3 regions of the Gordonia sp. SCSIO 19800 genome follow, and region 3 is predicted to be linked to each of the others. Evidence: riboswitches for the same ligand, from Rfam matches in the RefSeq annotation. Region 3 holds a riboswitch; each other region holds the start of a gene.
The links. Region 3 has a riboswitch for thiamine pyrophosphate ahead of thiC (phosphomethylpyrimidine synthase ThiC). Riboswitches for the same ligand answer to the same signal wherever they lie in the genome.
Positions count from the first base shown of each region.

Region 1: another riboswitch for thiamine pyrophosphate. It lies ahead of thiO (glycine oxidase ThiO); the one in region 3 lies ahead of thiC (phosphomethylpyrimidine synthase ThiC).
Region 2: another riboswitch for thiamine pyrophosphate. It lies ahead of KB201_RS04765 (TenA family protein); the one in region 3 lies ahead of thiC (phosphomethylpyrimidine synthase ThiC).

Region 1 covers NZ_JAGRQM010000014.1:7,749-13,800, forward strand. Annotated here, with positions in the region: gene KB201_RS15905 (hypothetical protein) at 1-619, opposite strand, end outside; gene KB201_RS15910 (NUDIX hydrolase) at 969-1,451, shown strand; gene KB201_RS15915 (hypothetical protein) at 1,477-1,860, opposite strand; gene thiE (thiamine phosphate synthase) at 2,176-2,886, opposite strand; TPP riboswitch at 2,934-3,045, shown strand; gene thiO (glycine oxidase ThiO) at 3,041-4,105, shown strand; gene thiS (sulfur carrier protein ThiS) at 4,102-4,314, shown strand; gene KB201_RS15935 (thiazole synthase) at 4,373-5,161, shown strand; gene KB201_RS15940 (ABC transporter ATP-binding protein) at 5,233-6,052, shown strand, end outside.
Region 2 covers NZ_JAGRQM010000003.1:165,939-171,990, reverse strand. Annotated here, with positions in the region: gene KB201_RS04795 (ATP-binding cassette domain-containing protein) at 1-1,478, opposite strand, end outside; gene KB201_RS04790 (fused (3R)-hydroxyacyl-ACP dehydratase subunits HadA/HadB) at 1,702-2,799, opposite strand; gene rpmG (50S ribosomal protein L33) at 2,897-3,064, opposite strand; tRNA gene KB201_RS04780 (tRNA-Met) at 3,158-3,231, opposite strand; tRNA gene KB201_RS04775 (tRNA-Thr) at 3,253-3,325, opposite strand; tRNA gene KB201_RS04770 (tRNA-Tyr) at 3,443-3,523, opposite strand; TPP riboswitch at 3,679-3,773, shown strand; gene KB201_RS04765 (TenA family protein) at 3,761-4,471, shown strand; gene KB201_RS04760 (ABC transporter substrate-binding protein) at 4,468-5,493, shown strand; gene KB201_RS04755 (ABC transporter permease) at 5,468-6,052, shown strand, end outside.
Region 3 covers NZ_JAGRQM010000004.1:329,355-335,406, reverse strand. Annotated here, with positions in the region: gene KB201_RS07400 (salicylate synthase) at 1-857, opposite strand, end outside; gene KB201_RS07395 ((2,3-dihydroxybenzoyl)adenylate synthase) at 1,015-2,685, shown strand; gene KB201_RS07390 (GNAT family N-acetyltransferase) at 2,852-3,199, opposite strand; TPP riboswitch at 3,410-3,524, shown strand; gene thiC (phosphomethylpyrimidine synthase ThiC) at 3,516-5,204, shown strand; gene thiD (bifunctional hydroxymethylpyrimidine kinase/phosphomethylpyrimidine kinase) at 5,204-6,052, shown strand, end outside.

The DNA.
Region 1 (6,052 bases), on a different contig from region 3:
CCGATCCCACCGGGTTGCCGAGCCGGTTGTTCGTCCGCGCCGTCTCGATGAGTCCGCTGTAGACCGGGATCGAGGTGGACAGGGTCTCGAGATCGGCGCTGACCGCCTGCTCGGCCCGGTCCGACACCATGCCGGAACCGGGTTCGCTGGAGGTGCCGGTGGCCAGGATCAGCGACGACGACGCCGTCGCCAGCGCGTCGGAGTAGCGCTGCCGCAGATCGGGGGTCTCCAGTCCGCCGGAGATGAACGCCGCGTTCGCCGACGCGTCGGCGATCGACAGCGAGCTGTAGAGAACCTGCGCGGCCTCGGCGAGCGGTTCGGTCCGATCGATGAGGCGCTGCAGAGTCTGGGTGCGGTCTTCCAGCACCGTTGATGCGTACAGGCCGGTGCTCAGACAGCCGAGCGCCAGGATTCCGCAGATGATGATCAGCTTGCCCGGGGTCGTGACGGCGAAGTGGCGCAGGGTCTGGAACGGGGACTGGGCGCGTTCCCGGGCGGTGGCGACGAGTTCGCGTCGGTCGGCGAGCACCTGGCGAATCGGGGGTGAGGCCTGTGCCGGACGGATCGTGCGACCGCCACGCGTCAGCGCCGTCCGCACGGAGGACGCGTCGCCGGTCACCTACCTGATCCCTTCTCGAACGCTGGATCGTCTCCGGTGCGGTCCTACGGTCACCGGTTCCCCGTTCCGGATTCGCGTGACCGGGCGATCAACGTCAGGGGTTGTGTCATCTGGGTCATCGTTCACCGGGTCGTGCGTGTTTCACCCTATGTCATCGTGCCGGGTTCCTCCCGAGTCGACCGGCGCCGCGCCGCCGACCTCGGCGGTTCGCGCGTGCCGGGTGCTCGCCGACGGCACCTCGTGGTTCCGAGCCGCGATGAGAGGGCTTCGCGGTCTCCCTGGCAGGTGTTGCGCATCTCACTTACGGTGGAGGCACCCGGTCGGGGCGACCGGGTTGCGAGGAGGCGTGGTGCGCGGCGACGGCGACGGCTGGGTGATCGATCCCGATGGTTCTCGATATTGGGGTATCCACGGTGCGGCAGGTCTGCTGCTGCGGGCACCGCTGCCGGACGGATCGACCGGGGTGCTTCTCCAACACCGCGCCGCGTGGTCGCATCAGGGCGGCACGTGGGCGCTGCCCGGCGGGGCCCGCGACTCGCACGAGGGTGCCATCGACACCGCGATCCGCGAGGCCGAGGAAGAAGCCGGGATCACCGCCGACGATCTGCGCGTCGTCGCAGCGGTCGTCACCCTCGAGGCGCCCGGCGGATGGACCTACACGACGGTCATCGCCGAGACGGACTCGCCGGTCCGCACGGTCGCCAACTTCGAATCCACGGAACTGCGATGGGTCGACGAGAAGCGCGTCGATCAACTACCGCTGCACCCCGCGTTCGGACTCGCGTGGCCCGTCCTCCGCGACCGGATCGCGATGTTGGATCCCCAGAGCTGATCACCGCTCCCTGAGGAGCCCGGGGTCACACCCCGGCGCGGTCGGACTCCAGCAGTCGGTTCGCCCCGGCGACCAGCGCGTGGACGTTCGCCTCGTCGCTGCTCGCGCCCTCACCGACGGCCCAGGCCTGCCGGCCGTCGTGCTCGCACAGCAGGAACGTCGTGACCATGCCGTCGACGACCCGCTGGTGCAGCCGGACGATCTGAACCGGGGCGCCGACGTCGTAGAGGATCGAGGTCATCGCACCGACGGGGCCGGCGGCGACGGCGCTGCGGGACATGATGCGGTCGGCGATCGCGAGCGTCGCGCGGCACTCGACCAGGTCGCCCGAGTACGGGACGGCAGAGAAGGAGCCCAGCCGGATCGTGCCGCCACGGGAGTACTCGTCGGTGAATTCCGGCCAGGTCATCCCGGCGGCCTCCTCGTGCATCCCAGGGGGAAGCGGGCGGCCGAAACGTGCGGCGAAGTGGTCGCCGCCGTGCCGGTCGTCGCGCTCGGTCCACGAACAGGATCGACGAGGTAGATGAAGAGGGTGCATCTCGAAAACCGATTTCGGTCGAAGAACGGATGACCGACTGGAGAGCGCAACCGACCCGCAGCGGGGGGTCGGTCAGATTCAGACCCCGCTGCGGCGGGTTACGAGAACGCTCGTGATGCACAACATGATCGGTCCACCATAGACCCGCGACACCGACCGGGCAAACGTGTTTCCGCCAGGGAACCGCTAGAGCATCGCGGCGAGGTCGCCGGCTGCGGCGGCCGGGTCGTCGGCCGCGGTGATGGCCCGCACGACGACGATGCGCCGCGCCCCGAGCGCGGTGACCTCCCCGACGCGGCCGGCGTCGACCCCGCCGATGGCGAACCACGGCTTGGCTGATTGTGTTGCGGCCGTTGAGGACACGAGGTCGAGGCCGGCGGCGGCGCGGCCCGGTTTGGTGGGGGTGGTCCAGCACGGACCGACGCAGAAGTAGTCGACGTCGTCGTCGGCGATCGCGGCGGCAGCCTGCTCGGGGTCGTGGGTCGAGGCGCCGATGACGACGTCCGGTCCGACGATCCGGCGGGCCGCCGACGGCGACAGGTCGCCCTGTCCGACGTGCAGGACATCGGCCCCGGAGAGCGCCGCGATGTCGGCGCGGTCGTTGACCGCCAGCAGGGCACCGTGCGCGTCGGCGACCGTCCGCATGCCCGCGAGGATCTCGAGTTCCTCGCCCGCCTCCAGGGTCCCGAATTCGCGCTCACCCGGCGAGTTCTTGTCGCGCAGCTGCACGATGTCGACGCCGCCCGCGAGCGCCGCGTCGACGAAGTCGAGCAGATCACCGCGTTCGCGCCGGGCGTCGGTGCACAGGTACAGGCGGGCCGTGGAGAGCCGCCGGCGACGGTCCGTCGCGGAGCCGGGGTCCGTCGACGCGGAGCTGGTGCGGTTCGGGGTCGTCACGCCGACCAGGCTAACCGGACCCCCGACGCCCCGGCGTAGGGTGGATCGCACGAACACACGGGAGTCCGGATCGGCCGGGCTGAGAGTGCGGACAGATTCCGCTGACCGTCGAACCTGATCCGGGTCATTCCGGCGAAGGAAGGTGATTCCCAGCGTGGATTCCCCACCGCAGCGCCCTGCCCACCGCGCCCTGACGGTCGTCGGGGGCGGTGTCATCGGGCTGACCTGTGCGCTCACCGCGGCCGACGCCGGATGGCGGGTTCGCGTCCTCGACGCCGGCACCGACGAGCGCGCGTCCTGGGTCGCCGGCGGCATGCTCGGTTCACTCGGCGAGGGTCATCCCGGCGAGGACGCGTCCCTGGCCCTGTCGGTCGAATCGGTCCGGCTGTGGCCGGCGCTCGTGAAGCGGCTCGACGACCCGGGTGTCGTCACCGCCACCGACTCGCTGTTCGTCGCGGCCTCGGCCACCGACATCGAATACCTGCGGCATCTCGCCGATTTCGTCTGGGCCGGGCAGCCCGCCACCGATGCCGCGCTGCAGTCGGTGACCGGCCGCGACATCCGGACCCTGGAACCGTCGCTGAGCTCTCGACTGGTCGGTGGCTACCGCGCGGTCGGCGAGTGGTCCGTCGACAACCGGCGGCTGCTCGAGGCGTTGCGCGCCGCCGCGACGTCGGCGGGTGCCGAGTTGGTCTCCGCGCGCGTCGAATCCCTGGCCGACCTCGACGACCTCGGTTCCGACACCCAGATCCTGCTCGCCGCTGGACTGGGCACCGCGGCCCTCTGGCCGGGTGTGGACCTGCATGCGGCGAAGGGGGAGATCCTCCGCCTGCACCGCACGCGCTGGTCGGTGCCGCCGCCCGGTCACGTCGTCCGGGCACGCCTCCACGGGCGGGCCGTGTACCTGGTGCCGCGCGAGGACGGAGTCGTCGTCGGCGCCACCCAGTACGAGGCCGAGGGGACGGCCGACCGCGCGCCGCAGGCCGGCGGGGTCGCGGATCTGCTCGCCGACGCGATCGAGGTCTTCCCCGGGCTGCGGACCTACGAACTGACCGAAGCGGGGGCCGGTCTGCGGCCGTGCACCGCGGACGGATTGCCGATCGTCACCCGTGTGGACACACGAACGGTCGTGGCGACCGGGCACGGGCGCAACGGGATCGTCCTCGCCCCGGGCACCGCCGCCCGCGTGTTGTCGATTCTGGAAGGAGCAGAGGAATGAGTATCACCGCCAGCATCACCGTCAACGGCAAGAGCGTCGACGTCGGCGCCGACACGTCGGTGCGCGACGTCGTCACCGGGCTGGGGTTGCCGGACCGGGGGATCGCGGTCGCGGTGGACGGCGCGGTCGTCCCGCGCGGCCGCTGGGACCGGCACACGATGACCGACGGTGCCGTCGTCGAGATCGTCACGGCGGTGCAGGGTGGCTGACCTCGCCGATCTGAAGCCCGACGCCTCGCGGACCGAGCAGAAGTCCGGCGACGAGACGATCCCGGATGCGGACCATCTGCGCATCGCCGGTCGCGACTTCTCGTCGCGACTCATCACCGGTACCGGCGGCGCGTCGAATCTCGCGACCCTGGAACGCGCGCTGGTCGCGTCGGGGACCGAGCTGACCACCGTCGCGGTTCGGCGCGTCGACGCGGCCTCGGGCACCGGGGTCTTCGATCTGCTGCGCCGGCTCGACATCGCCGTCCTGCCCAACACCGCGGGCTGTCACACCACCGCCGAGGCGGTCCTGACCGCCCAGCTGGCGCGCGAGGCGTTCGAGACCGACTGGGTGAAGCTCGAGGTGGTCGCCGACGAACGCACCCTGATGCCCGACGCCATCGAACTCGTCGACGCCGCGGCCGCACTGGTGGCCGACGGTTTCGTCGTGCTGGCCTACACCAACGACGATCCGGTCCTGGCCGCGCGACTCGCCGATCTCGGGGTGGCGGCGGTGATGCCCCTCGGATCGCCCATCGGGACCGGACTCGGAATCCTCAACCCGCACAACATCGAGATGATCGTCGACGACTGCCACACCCGCTTCGACGACCCGCTGCCGGTCATTCTCGACGCGGGCATCGGCACGGCGAGCGACGCGGCCCTGGCGATGGAACTCGGTTGCGACGGCGTGCTTCTGGCCACCGCCGTGACCCGGGCGGAGAACCCTGAACTGATGGCGACGGCGATGCGGCACGCGGTGACCGCGGGCCGCCTGGCCGCGCGTGCGGGCCGGATCCCCAAGCGTTTCTGGGCGCACGCGTCCTCACCCGGGCGCGACCGGGACTGACCCGCGGTCCCGCGGCAGGCCGTCCGAATGACAGACCGGGCCGCTCGGGGTTCGGCGGCTATGGTCGAGTCGTGTTGCAGGTAGCGAATCTGACGAAGGACTTCGGCGGTCAACGCGCGGTCGACGACCTCACCTTCGAGGTGGGGCCGGGACGGGTCACCGGTTTCCTGGGCCCCAACGGTGCGGGTAAGTCGACGACCATGCGGATGATGCTCGGACTCGACCGTTCGACATCGGGCACGGCGACGATCAACGGGCAGCGCTACCGGGACCTCGAGCATCCGCTGCGGCAGGTCGGTGCGCTGCTCGACGCCCGGTGGGTGCATCCCAATCGCAGTGCGCGGTCCCACTTGCGGTGGCTCGCGGCGAGCAACCGGATCCCGGCCGCCCGCGTCGACGAGGTGCTCGAGACGGTCGGGCTCACCTCGGTGGCCAAGAAGCGCGCCGGCGGCTTCTCGCTCGGTATGTCGCAGCGGCTCGGGCTGGCGGGTGCCCTGATCGGCGACCCGCACACACTGCTGTTCGACGAGCCGGTCAACGGCCTCGACCCGGAGGGCATCGTGTGGATCCGCGGGTTCATGCGCAAGCTCGCCGCGGAGGGGCGGACGGTGTTGGTGTCGAGCCATCTGCTCACCGAGATGTCGCTCACCGCAGACCATCTCGTCGTCATCGGGCGGGGCCGGCTGATCGCCGACTGTTCGGTGGCGGAGTTCACCGGGCGGGCACGGCAGTCGGTGCGGGTGCGCGGCCCGCAGCTCGAACAGTTGCATGCCGCGCTCGCGTCGGCGGGGCTGAATCCCGCGCCGGGTGACCCGGATGCCCACGGGCGCCCGGTGATGCGCGTGCCGGACACCACGACCGATCGGGTCGGCGACCTCGCCGCCGCCGCGG
Region 2 (6,052 bases), on a different contig from region 3:
TCCGGCCGGGCGACCAGGCAGGACGCCAGGTGGAGCCGTCGCTGCTGCCCCTGCGACAACCGCGAGACCGGGGTGCGGGCGGCGTCCGCGTCGAGCAGACCGAGGCCGCGCAGCGACGGGGCGTCGGCGCCGCGCACTTCGAGCCGACGCCGCTGCTCGTCGTAGATCTCGTGCGCGGTCCGGTCGGGGTCCCACCGCGGGACCTCCTGCGTGAGGAAACCGAGGTGCGCACCGGCACGGACGTCGAGCCGGCCCTCGTCGGGCGGGAGCAGTCCGGCGAGCACCGCGAGCAGGGTCGACTTGCCGGTTCCGTTGCGTCCGACGAGAAGCAGGCGCGATCCGCCGACGATCGACACCGACACCGGCGTCTCGAGGCGGCCTGCGACGGTGAGGTCCCATCCGTCCACGAGCGGCGCCCCGGCGCGGGTGTCCGAACCCGGCAGGCAGAACTGGCCCGGCGGCACCGGCACGGTGATCCGATGTCTCTCCAGCTCGTCGACGCGACGGTTGAACAGTTGCACGGCTCCGCCGGCCCGGGTCGCCCGCTGATGCTTGCCGGTGCCCTTGTCCGGGGTCCAGTGGCTCTGCAGGCGCCCGCGGGCCGCGTCCGCCGCACGGATGAGTTCGGCGTGCGCAGCCTGCTGAGCGGCGTGATCTCGCTCCCAGCGCTCACGTTCGCGGCATCTGCCGACGACCCATCCGTCGTAACCGCCCCGGTATGTTCGCGGGCGTCCGTCCCGCGTCGGATCGAGGTCGATGAACTCGGTCGCGACGTCGCGCAGGAAGGCGCGGTCGTGACTGACGACCGCGACTCCGCCGGGGTGCGACCGCAGCCTGCGGGACAGAAAGGCCATCGACTCGGCGTCGAGGTGGTTGGTCGGCTCGTCCAACAGCAGCAGGTCGGTGCCGCCGCCCAGCACCACCGCCAGCCGCACGCGGTACCGCTGCCCCACCGACAGAGTCGACAAGGGGCGGTCCCGGTCGGTGCATGCCGCCATGCCGGCGAGCGCGATGTCGATGCGACGTTCGGCGTCCCACGCATCGAGCCGGGTGACCGACTCGAGGGCGGCGGCATAACCGTCGTCGGCACCCGGCGCTCCCTCGGCCAGCGCATCGGTAGCGGCGTCGAGTTCGGCCAGTGCTGCGAGCGAGTCCCCGACAGCGTCGGAGATCAGTTCCCCGACCGTGCGCGCGTCGCCCGTCGGCAGGTCCTGCTCGACCATCGCGACCGTGCCGGCGCGGGTGACGGTCCCGCCGTCCGGGATCACGGCGCCGGCCAGGACGTGGAGCAAGGTGGTCTTGCCGCGACCGTTCTCGCCGACCACCGCAAGCCTCGACCCCGCGGAGACGGTCACATCGACGTCGCGGAGGACCGTGCGCGGGCCTCGTACGACGCTCACGGCCTCGGCACGGACGTGGGCGGCCGAACCCGCCGGGAGTCGACCTTCGGATATGTGGGTACTGCGTTCAGCAGACATGGTGTGTTCTCAGCTCTTCGGTAGCCGATGAGACTGGGCTTCTCATCGGGTCGGGAGCCGGACAGCACGACACAGCCGTCCGGCGTCTGGACCGGGACGGCGTACGAGAACTACAGGTGGGAGCTCACAGGGAACTCGTCGCCGTCAGCGACGAGTCCAGAGCTTCAACGAGGCGATGCCGGAGTACATGGGTGGCGACCCTAGCAGCGACGATCACTCTCGATCAATTGAATTGGATGACGGCCTGCGCGCGTCCGAAGATGCGGCGATCGCCCTGCTTGGCGGTGATCGCGATGGTCCCGCGACGAGTTGCGGGATCGAGCGACTTCACCTTGCCGGTGAAGTCGACGGCCGCGCTGTCGTCGGCCGGGACGTACACCGGGCTGGTGAAGCGCACGTTGTACTCGCAGAAGGCCGCCGGGTCGCCGATGAACTCGGAGACGAAGCTCGCGCCGAGCCCCATCGTCTGCATGCCGTGCGCGACGACGTCGTCCATGCCGGCCGCGTTCACGACGTGGTCGGAGAAGTGGATCGGGTTGGGGTCGCCGGCCACGCCCGCATAGTTCGCGAGATTGCCGCGCGTCAGCAGGTACCGCTTGGGCGTGAGTTCCTGACCCACCGTGAGCGTGTCGAAGTCGACGGCACCGAAGGCGCCCGGCGACTGCGTCGGGTCGGGGAGGTCGTAGCGACCCGCCTTCGGCTCGACGGTGTGCCCGGATTCGCCGATGGCGTCGACCTTGATCATCACGTGGTCGAGGGACGCCTCGAGTTCGGGGTCGACGTCCATGCCGGGACGCGCGGCCAGGGAGGTCCACGTGGTCATGACCGGCTCGTCGTGCTGGTTCCAGATGACGTTCTTGGTGACCATCAGGTCGATCATCTCGGGACTGCTCACATGGCGGAACGACTCGAGCGAGACGTCGCAGATCAGGCGGTCCCCGACCTTCATCGGCTGGTGGTAGACCAGCCGCTGATCGGTCTGCATGATCTGCCACATGTCGTAGCCGGTGACGACGTCTTCGAAGAGCTTGCGCTGGGCGATGATCCCGAGCACCGACACGTAGGTGGGCGCGGCGATCAGGCGGTCGTGACCGAAGGCCCGGGCGCCCTCCTCGCTCCAGTGGGTCGGGTGCGCATCCTGCACCGCCATCGCGTGCTTACGGATCTCCTCGCGGCCGATCTCGTAGTAGTCGTCGACCGTGTAGTGGAAGCCGACGAGGCTCTGCGTGTGGGCGGCGATCTCGTCGGGGGTCGGCTTCGCGCCACCGTTCGACGCCTCGTCCGGACGATCCTGGATCTCGGCTCCGCTTACCTGTGACATTGAGCTCTACTCCCTTCGGGCCCGACACAGCAAGACGGGCTGCCTCATCGAGAGGCAGCCCGCTGCTGGTGGTACTTCGAAACGGCCGACGACAGCGTCAGCGCGATTCCTTGTGCCCCTGATGCTTGCCGCAGTTCGGGCAGAACTTCTTGATCTCGAGGCGATCGGGATCGTTGCGGCGGTTCTTCTTCGTGATGTAGTTACGGTGCTTGCACACCTCGCAGGCCAAGGTGATCTTGGGGCGAACATCTGTTGAGGAGGCCACTTGATTGCCTTCTTTCGGGTGGTACGTGGTCGGGTTCGGAAGTTCCCTCAGGGCTTGCGACCCTTGCGCTCGGTTCCGGTCGGACCCGATGTGTAGCGGTGGAGGGACTCGATCCCTCGACCTCACGATTATGAGTCGTGCGCTCTAACCAGCTGAGCTACACCGCCCCGCGGACTTCTCGTCCAGCGAGCCCCCTGACGGAATCGAACCGTCGACCTTTTCCTTACCATGGAAACGCTCTGCCGACTGAGCTAAGGGGGCGTGCCCCGGGCGGTTGTGCCCGAGAGCCTTAACGAGGTTACACACTCGCGTCTGCGCTAGACAAATCGCTGGTCGGAGACCGTCTGTAGAGCAGTTTCGCGAGAATGGACCACGCTGTGGCAGGTATAGGATTCGAACCTATGTAGCTTGCGCGACGGATTTACAATCCGCTCCCTTTGGCCGCTCGGGCAACCTGCCGTGCCGCTCTTCCGGCCACCGTGACGGCCGTACGAACAACGCCGTGAAGAATACAACGAACACCGCATCAACGCGCAAACCGGCTGGTCAACAGGCCGGGACACGGTCGTGGCACAGGCGTCCCACTGCGACCCCCACTCCTGCTACTGTGGCTGCGTTCTGACACGGGGTGCTCCGCGACGCGGGGCTGAGATGAGACCCGAGAACCTGTCCAGGTAATGCTGACGAAGGGATGTCATGTCTGTGCATGCGCGCATGCCGGTCTCCGGCCGATTCTCCGACCACCTCTGGGAGGAGACGAAGGGGTTGCGGACGGCGATCGACGACCTCGAGTTCCTGCGGCGGCTCGGCGACGGGACGCTGCCACTGGAGGTGTTCCGCACCTACATGGAGCAGGACTCGCTGTACCTGGCCGGGTACGCGAAGGCCCTCGCCATCCTGGCGTCGAAGTCCCCCGACCCGCAGACCGCGGGGTTCTGGGCGAACTCGTCGGCCACCGCGGCCACCGTCGAGTCGGCGCTGCACGGCGACCTGCTCAACGGCGGCCAGCTGCCTCCGCGTGAGGGCGAACCCGAGCCGTCGCCGGCGTGCCTGGGGTACGTGTCCTATCTGACCGCCGTCGCCGCGACCGAGTCGTATGCGGTCGGCGCCGCCGCGGCCCTGCCCTGCTTCTGGATCTACGCGGAAGTCGGCCGGGCCCTGGCCGCGAGTGCGGCCCAGGTACTCGCCGCCGACCCGAACCACCCCTACGCGCAGTGGGTGACCACCTACGACGCCCCGGATTTCCAGGAATCCGCCTCGCGGGCAAGGGAACTCGTGGACGAGGCCGCGGCGCACGCCGGCGAGCGGGAGCGGGCCGCGATGGCCACGGCGTTCACCGTCGCCACCCGGTTCGAGCTTCTGTTCTGGGACACCGCGCTGAACCCGCAGCCGTGGCCCGCCGCATGAGCGCCCGCGCGCGCCGCCTCCTCACCGTGCTCGCCGCCGCGGTCGTCGCGTCGTCGGCGATCACCGCATGCGGTTCGGGCGCCGATTCGGACGGCACCATCCGATTCGCGCTCGACTGGTCCCCGAACACCAACCACACGGGATTGTTCGTGGCGCAGCAGCGCGGCTGGTTCGAGGAGGCCGGACTCGACGTCGAGATCCTGCCGTACAACAACACCGCCGTGGACACCATCGTGGACGCGGGCAACGCCGAGTTCGGTATCAGCACCCACAACTCGTCGACCTTCTCGCGGGCATCGGGCGCGCAGACCATCTCCGTGTTCGCGCCGCTGCAGAAGTGGGCCACCGGCATCGGTGTCCGCGCCGACCGCCGCGACATCACGAGCCCGAAGGACCTCGACGGGAAGACATACGCCGGTTTCGGCGACCCGGGCGAGGAGAAGACCCTCGAGCAGGTGATCCGAAACGACGGCGGCACCGGCGAGTTCACCTCGGTGACCCTCGGGACCTCGGCTTACGAGGCGGTCTACTCCGGTCAGGCCGACTTCACCGTCTCCTATCTCGCGTGGGAGGGCATCGAGGCCGAACATCGCGGAACCCCGATGAGGTACTTCCACTACACCGACTTCGGATTCCCGGAGGCATACGCGATCGTCGTCGACGCCAACGAGGACTGGCTGGCGGACAACCCGGACCGCGCGGCGGCCTTCGTGACGGCGCTGCAGCGCGGTTACCAGGCGGCGGCCGACGACCCGGACGCGGCGGCCCGCGACCTCCTCGCCGCCAACCCCGGTGCGTTCAACGACGAGCAGTTGGTGTTCCAGAGCCAGCGCATGCTGGCCGGTCAGTACATGAAGGACGCCGACGGCCGGGTCGGGCGACAGACGCTCGAACAGTGGGCCGGGAACTCCGGGTTCCTGTACCGCAGTGGTCTGCTGACCGGCCCGGACGGGGCGCCGCTCACGACCGAGCCGGACTGGTCGACGTACTTCACCAATGACTACCTCGACACCCCTCGGTAGCACCGGCCTGCGTCGCATCGCGCCCGCGCTCGTCGCGGTGGTCGTCCTGGTGGCGGTCTGGCAGGTCTACGTCGACGTCAGCGGAATCCGGCCGCAGGTGCTGCCGTCGCCGTCGCGCGTCGTCGCGCAGGGTTGGTCGCACCGCGCGGAGATCGGGGTGCACGCCGCGGCGACGCTGCAGGTGACCCTGATCGGGTTCACGGTTTCATTGGTCCTGGCCTGGCTGCTGGCCATCGTCGTCGATTTCTCGCCGGCGCTGCGACGGGCGTTCGTGCCGTTGTTCGTCGCCTCCCAGACCCTGCCGATCATCGCGATCGCACCGCTGATGATCATCTGGTTCGGCTTCGGCCTGCTCCCGAAGGTGCTGGTCATCGCCCTGGTCACGTTCTTTCCGGTGGCGATCGGCCTGATCGAGGGATTCGCCGCCACCGACCGCGAGGCCGGCGCGCTGATGCGCAGCATGGGGGCGACCCGCGGCCAGGTCTTCCGGTACGTGCGGCTCCCGTCCGCGCTACCGAGGTTCTTCACCGCGTTGCGGATCGGTATCACCTATGCGGTG
Region 3 (6,052 bases):
AGCAGGTCGGCGCGGGCCGCCGCGTCCTGCTCCGCGGAGATCCCGAAAGCCCTTGTGCCGGCCAGTGGTTCGGTGACCACGGTCCGGTCGTCATGCACCGCGACGACGAGTTCGGGACTGAACCCGGCCGCCTGCAGGTCACCGAGCGAGAGCAGGTAGCTCCGGGCGGGGTTGTTGTCGGCGCGGCCGCGGGCGTAGGTGGCAGGGATGTCGACGTCGAACGGGATGTCGACGGCACGCGAGAGGATCACCTTCTGGTACCGCCCGGCTTCGATCTCGGCGACAGCGGTGGCCACACGGCCGCGGTAGTCGTCCGGGTCGGACTGCACGTCCACCGGCCGCGACTCGCCGGGAACGGTTGCTCGCGAGGCGATCTCGAGGAGACGACCGGCACGCTCGGCGTCGAGCGACCCGGTGTCGACCCCGTCGGCATCGACGGTCGCCTCGAACTCGGGAACGATGAGGTGCGCCAGCACCGTGTCCTCGGGAACGCGCTCGAGGATGCCGTGATACGGGGCGCAGAAGTCGAAACCGACCCAGCCGTAGACGCGCCAGTCGGAAATCGACAGCGACGCGGTCGCGGCGGCGAGCGCGTCGGCGGGGTCGCCGCGCCAGGGCGTCGTCGTGCGGTCGCCCTGATCGTCGACGATGACCTCACTGCGTGTGATCACCACGCGGGCGCGGACACCCGCCGCGAAGGTCCAGCGCCGGTCGCGCTCGTAGACGACATGGTCGCCGAATTCGCCGGAGCCGGCCCAGGCCGCCGTGATCCGCGCGGCATCGGACTCGCTCAGCGGCGAGGCCGGCGCGAGCAGGTCGACGAACTGCGCGGCGTGCGATTCGGTTGTCAGCGACATGTCCTTCGTTCCTCCGGTCGTGATGCACTCGAGCACCGATGATCATAGGGAATCTTAGGGCAGCCTAATCAAACAATCCCCCGCGGGTCGACAGCCGGCCTCCCGCCCTGCATCGACCGGTAAGGTTACCCTATCCTGCCTGTGTTTGAATGAACTCATGCCGACGCATCTCGACCCCGCGACCGATCTGCTCGACGGTTTCGCTCCCCACACCGACGCACAGGCACAGAAGTACCGCGACGCCGGCGTCTTCCTCGACCGCCCGTTGTTCGCCGGCCTCGATCTGGCCGCCGAGCGAACTCCCGACTCCCCTGCGCTGACCGACGCCTCCACCGACGGGCCGCGCACGCTCACCTATGCCGAGTTCCGCGACGCCACCCTCCGTCGTGCCGCCGGTTTCGTCGCGGCCGGACTGCGGCCGACGCAACGGGTCGTGTTGCAGCTGAACAACTCCCTCGACTTCGCGGTCACCCTGTACGGCCTCCTACGCGCGGGTGTCGTTCCGGTGATGACGCTGCCCGCGCACCGGATCACCGAGATCGCCCATCTCGCAGCCGGTGCCGGCGCGGTCGCCTACATCGGTGAGGACGGCCGCCGGGGGTTCGACTATCGCGAGCTCGCGACCGAGCTGCAGTCACGGGTGCCCGACGTCGCGCAGGTCTTCATCTCCGGCGAACCTGGTCGATTCACACCGCTCCCCGACGCCGACCCCGCCTCGGTCGAGCTCCCGGCTGCCCCCGACGCCGGGCTACCCGCCCTGTTCCTCGTGTCGGGGGGCACCACCGGACTGCCGAAACTCATCGCGCGCACGCACGACGACTACGACCTCAACGCCCGGCTGTCCGCGGACGTCGCCGGCCTCACCGCCGACGACACCTACCTCGTCGCCCTGCCGGCCGCGCACAACTTTCCGCTGTGCTGCCCGGGAATCCTGGGCGTCTTCGGTGCGGGCGGCCACGTCGTCTTAGCCGACAACCCCAGTCCGGACAACACTTTCGACCTCATCGAGCGGCACCGCGTCACGGTGACCGCGCTCGTCCCCGCGCTCGCGCAACTCTGGTGCGCGGCGACCGAGTGGGAGCCGGCGGACATCAGCTCCCTGCGCCTGCTGCAGGTGGGCGGCGCCAAGCTGGCACAGTCCGACGCCGTCGCCCTCGACGCGGCCCTCGGCCCCGTCGTCCAGCAGGTCTTCGGCATGGCCGAGGGGCTGATCTGCTACACCCGGACCGACGACCCGCGTGACTTGGTGCACCAAGTGCAAGGGGCACCGATGTCGGAGCTCGACGAGGTGCGGGTCGTCGACGAGGGCGGAGCCGATGTCCCCGACGGGGAAGAAGGTGAACTGCTGGTGCGGGGGCCCTACACGATCCGCGGTTACTACCGCGCCACGGCGCACAACGAGAAGTCCTTCACGCCGGACGGCTTCTACCGGTCCGGGGACAAGGTCACCCGGCTGCCGTCGGGGCACCTGGCCGTGACCGGCCGCATCAAGGACACCATCGTGCGCGCCGGGGAGAACGTCGCCGCCGACGACGTCGAGGAGAACCTCCTCGCCCACGATTCGGTCCGGCAGGTCGCGGTGGTCGGGCTGCCCGACAACGCCCTCGGTGAGAAGATCTGTGCGGCAGTCGTGCTCTCGCACGAACACCCCCCGGCCCGACCACTCGAGCTCGCCGCGATCCGCACCTTCCTCGCCGACCGCGGACTCGCCTCCTTCAAACTGCCCGACGTGGTCCGCGTCGTACGCACACTGCCGGTCACCGCAGTCGGCAAGATCGACAAGAAGGTGCTCCGCGAGACACTGCTGTCGGAGCCGTCGGCGGGCTGAGCCGAGTCGGAGCCCGTTCCTCACACCGGCGCGAGGAGCGCGACCACCGCTCCATAATCCGACGGAAGCGCGTAACCCCTGCTCCCTGAGGTGCGAGGAGCGATAGCGACGAGCCTCGAAGGGTCCGGCGAGGAATGTTCTGGAGCCGCCGAGGCTTACCTTCGGATCACACCGGCGCGAGCGTCACGATCCCGGGATGGCCGTCGAGATAGTGCTTGGTGAAGGTGCACACGGGCCGCAGGCGGGCGCCCTGCTCGCGGGTGAAGTGCACGACGGTGCGGGTGAGTCGGGTGGCGAGACCATGTCCAGTGTACTCGTCGTAGAGCACGGTGTGTAGGACGGTGATGGTGGTCTGACCGTCGACCGTCTCGGTCGAATAGCCGAGCACGCCGACCAGGTCGCCGGCGACCCACAGCTCGAACCGGTCGCGGTCGGGATTGTGCACCACCTGCGAGATCTGCTGCAGGATCGACTTCGCCGACTGTGGTGGTCGCTGACGATGCTTGCGTAGCACCCGACCCTCCTCACCTCTTGATCGTGGACATCGGACCACTGACATGTGCCGTCCGAACCTCGGCATAGGCCCCGCTTGTGATCCGGGTCACACGGTACCTTACGGAACCGTAACTGATGACCCCGATCGTCCGGTCGTCGCACATCGAGACGGTCGCGCGCACCCCTACGACCCGAACGAACTCCGCGCTGTAGGGTGGCGGACGCACGACAACTACACCGCGGGGGCTCTCACGATGACCGAGGGCTGAGATGGCGACGGGCGGTCGCCGACCGCTCGAACCTGTCCGGGTAATGCCGGCGTAGGGAGACAAGCCATGGGCACACGTGTATCCGCGACTCGCGACGGCAGCGCACCCGCCGACTCAGGGTTCCTGACCCTCGGTCCGATCGAGGGCAGCACCAAGCACTACCTCACGGTCGGCGACCTGCGCGTCCCGCAGCGTCGTATCCACCTCACCAACGGCGAACACCTCGACGTCTACGACACCTCGGGTCCGTACACCGATCCGACGGCGCGCATCGACGTCGAGAAGGGCCTCGCCCCCACCCGCGACAACTGGCGCCGCCCGGAACCGGTCGACGGCGCGAGCACCCAGCTAGCTTGGGCGCGGGCCGGGATCATCACCGAAGAGATGCGGTTCATCGCCGCCCGAGAGGGCATCGACCCCGAACTGGTCCGGTCGGAGGTGGCGATCGGGCGAGCGGTCATCCCGGCGAACCACCGGCATCCGGAGTCCGAACCGATGATCATAGGCAAGAACTTCGCGGTGAAAGTCAATGCGAACATCGGTAATTCGGCGGTGCGCAGCTCGATCTCCGACGAGGTCGAGAAGATGGTGTGGGCCACCCGCTGGGGCGCCGACACGATCATGGATCTCTCGACCGGCGCCGACATCCACACCACCCGCGAGTGGATCATGCGTAACTCGCCGGTCCCCGTGGGGACGGTTCCGATCTACCAGGCGCTGGAGAAGGTCAACGGCGATCCCGCCTCGCTGACCTGGGAACTGTATCGCGACACCGTGATCGAGCAGGCCGAGCAGGGTGTCGACTACATGACCGTGCATGCCGGTGTCCTGCTGCGCTACGTTCCGCTGACCGCGAAGCGGGTGACGGGCATCGTCTCGCGCGGCGGTTCGATCATGGCGGCCTGGTGTCTCGCGCACCACCGGGAGTCGTTCCTGTACACGCACTTCGACGAATTGTGCGAGATCTTCCGCCGCTACGACATCACGTTCTCCCTCGGCGACGGCTTGCGCCCCGGATCGATCGCCGACGCGAACGACGAGGCCCAGTTCGCCGAACTCCGCACTCTCGGCGAGCTGACCGCGATCGCCAAATCGCATGGTGTGCAGGTCATGATCGAAGGCCCCGGGCACGTCCCGATGCACAAGATCGCCGAGAACGTGCGCCTGGAGGAGGAGTTGTGCGAGGAGGCCCCCTTCTACACCCTGGGTCCGCTCGCCACCGACATCGCGCCGGCCTACGACCACATCACCTCGGCCATCGGCGCGGCGATGATCGCTCAGGCCGGCACCGCGATGCTGTGCTACGTGACTCCGAAAGAGCATCTAGGACTTCCGGACCGCGACGACGTCAAGGTCGGCGTGATCACGTACAAGATCGCGGCGCACTCGGCCGACCTGGCCAAAGGCCACCCGCGGGCACAGGAACGCGACGACGCACTGAGCGAGGCGCGCTTCGAGTTCCGCTGGACCGACCAGTTCAATCTCGCCCTCGACCCCGACACCGCGCGCGCATACCACGACGAGACGCTGCCCGCCGAGCCCGCGAAGACCGCCCACTTCTGCTCGATGTGCGGACCCAAGTTCTGCTCGATGCGGATCTCGGCGGACGTCCGCGCCTACGCCGAGGAGCACGGTCTCGTCACCACGGACGACATCGACCGGACTATCGCCGAGGGCATGGCCGCGAAGTCGGCCGAGTTCGCCGAGGCCGGTAACCGCGTGTACCTCCCGCTCCAGACGACCGGCGGCGCCTGATGCGCACAGACGACGCACGACGACGCACAGTCGACGCGAATCAGCGCACGGTCGACGAACAGGCCTACACGGGACTCCCGCTGTCACCGCCCGGAACGGCCCCGGTACGGGTCCTGACGATCGCGGGTTCGGACTCCGGCGGGGGCGCGGGAATACAGGCAGACATGCGCACCTTCGCCCTGCTCGGGGTGCACGGGTGTGTCGCGGTGACCGCGGTGACGGTCCAGAACTCGGTAGGCGTGAGCGGGTTCGAGGAGATCTCACCGCAGACCGTGGCGGCGCAGATCGACTCCGTGTCCGGTGACATCGGTGTGGCCGCGGCGAAGACCGGGATGCTCGCGTCGGCGCCCATCATCGAGGCCATCGTCGAGCAGTGCCGCACGAGCGGAATCGGCCGGGACACATCCGTTCCGCTGGTGGTCGATCCGGTGTGCGCGTCGATGCACGGCAACCAGCTGCTCGCCGACTCGGCACTCGACACCCTGCGGCACAGCCTGTTTCCCCTCGCGACGGTGGTGACACCGAACCTGGACGAGGTCCGGCTCATCACCGGCATCGCGGTCACCGATGCCGCGTCGCAGCGCGACGCGGCCAGGGCACTGCTCGATCTCGGGCCGCGCTGGGCGCTGGTGAAAGGCGGGCACCTGCGAACCTCGGACCACTCCCCCGATCTGCTCTACGACGGCGACCAGTTCATCGAGCTCAGCCACGAACGCATCGACACCCCGCACGACCACGGCGCCGGCGACACCCTCGCCGCCGCGATCGCATGCGCGCTGGCCCACGGGCACGACGTTCCCGCGGCGGTCGGCTTCGGCAAGGACTGGGTGACCCGCTGCCTGGCGGCC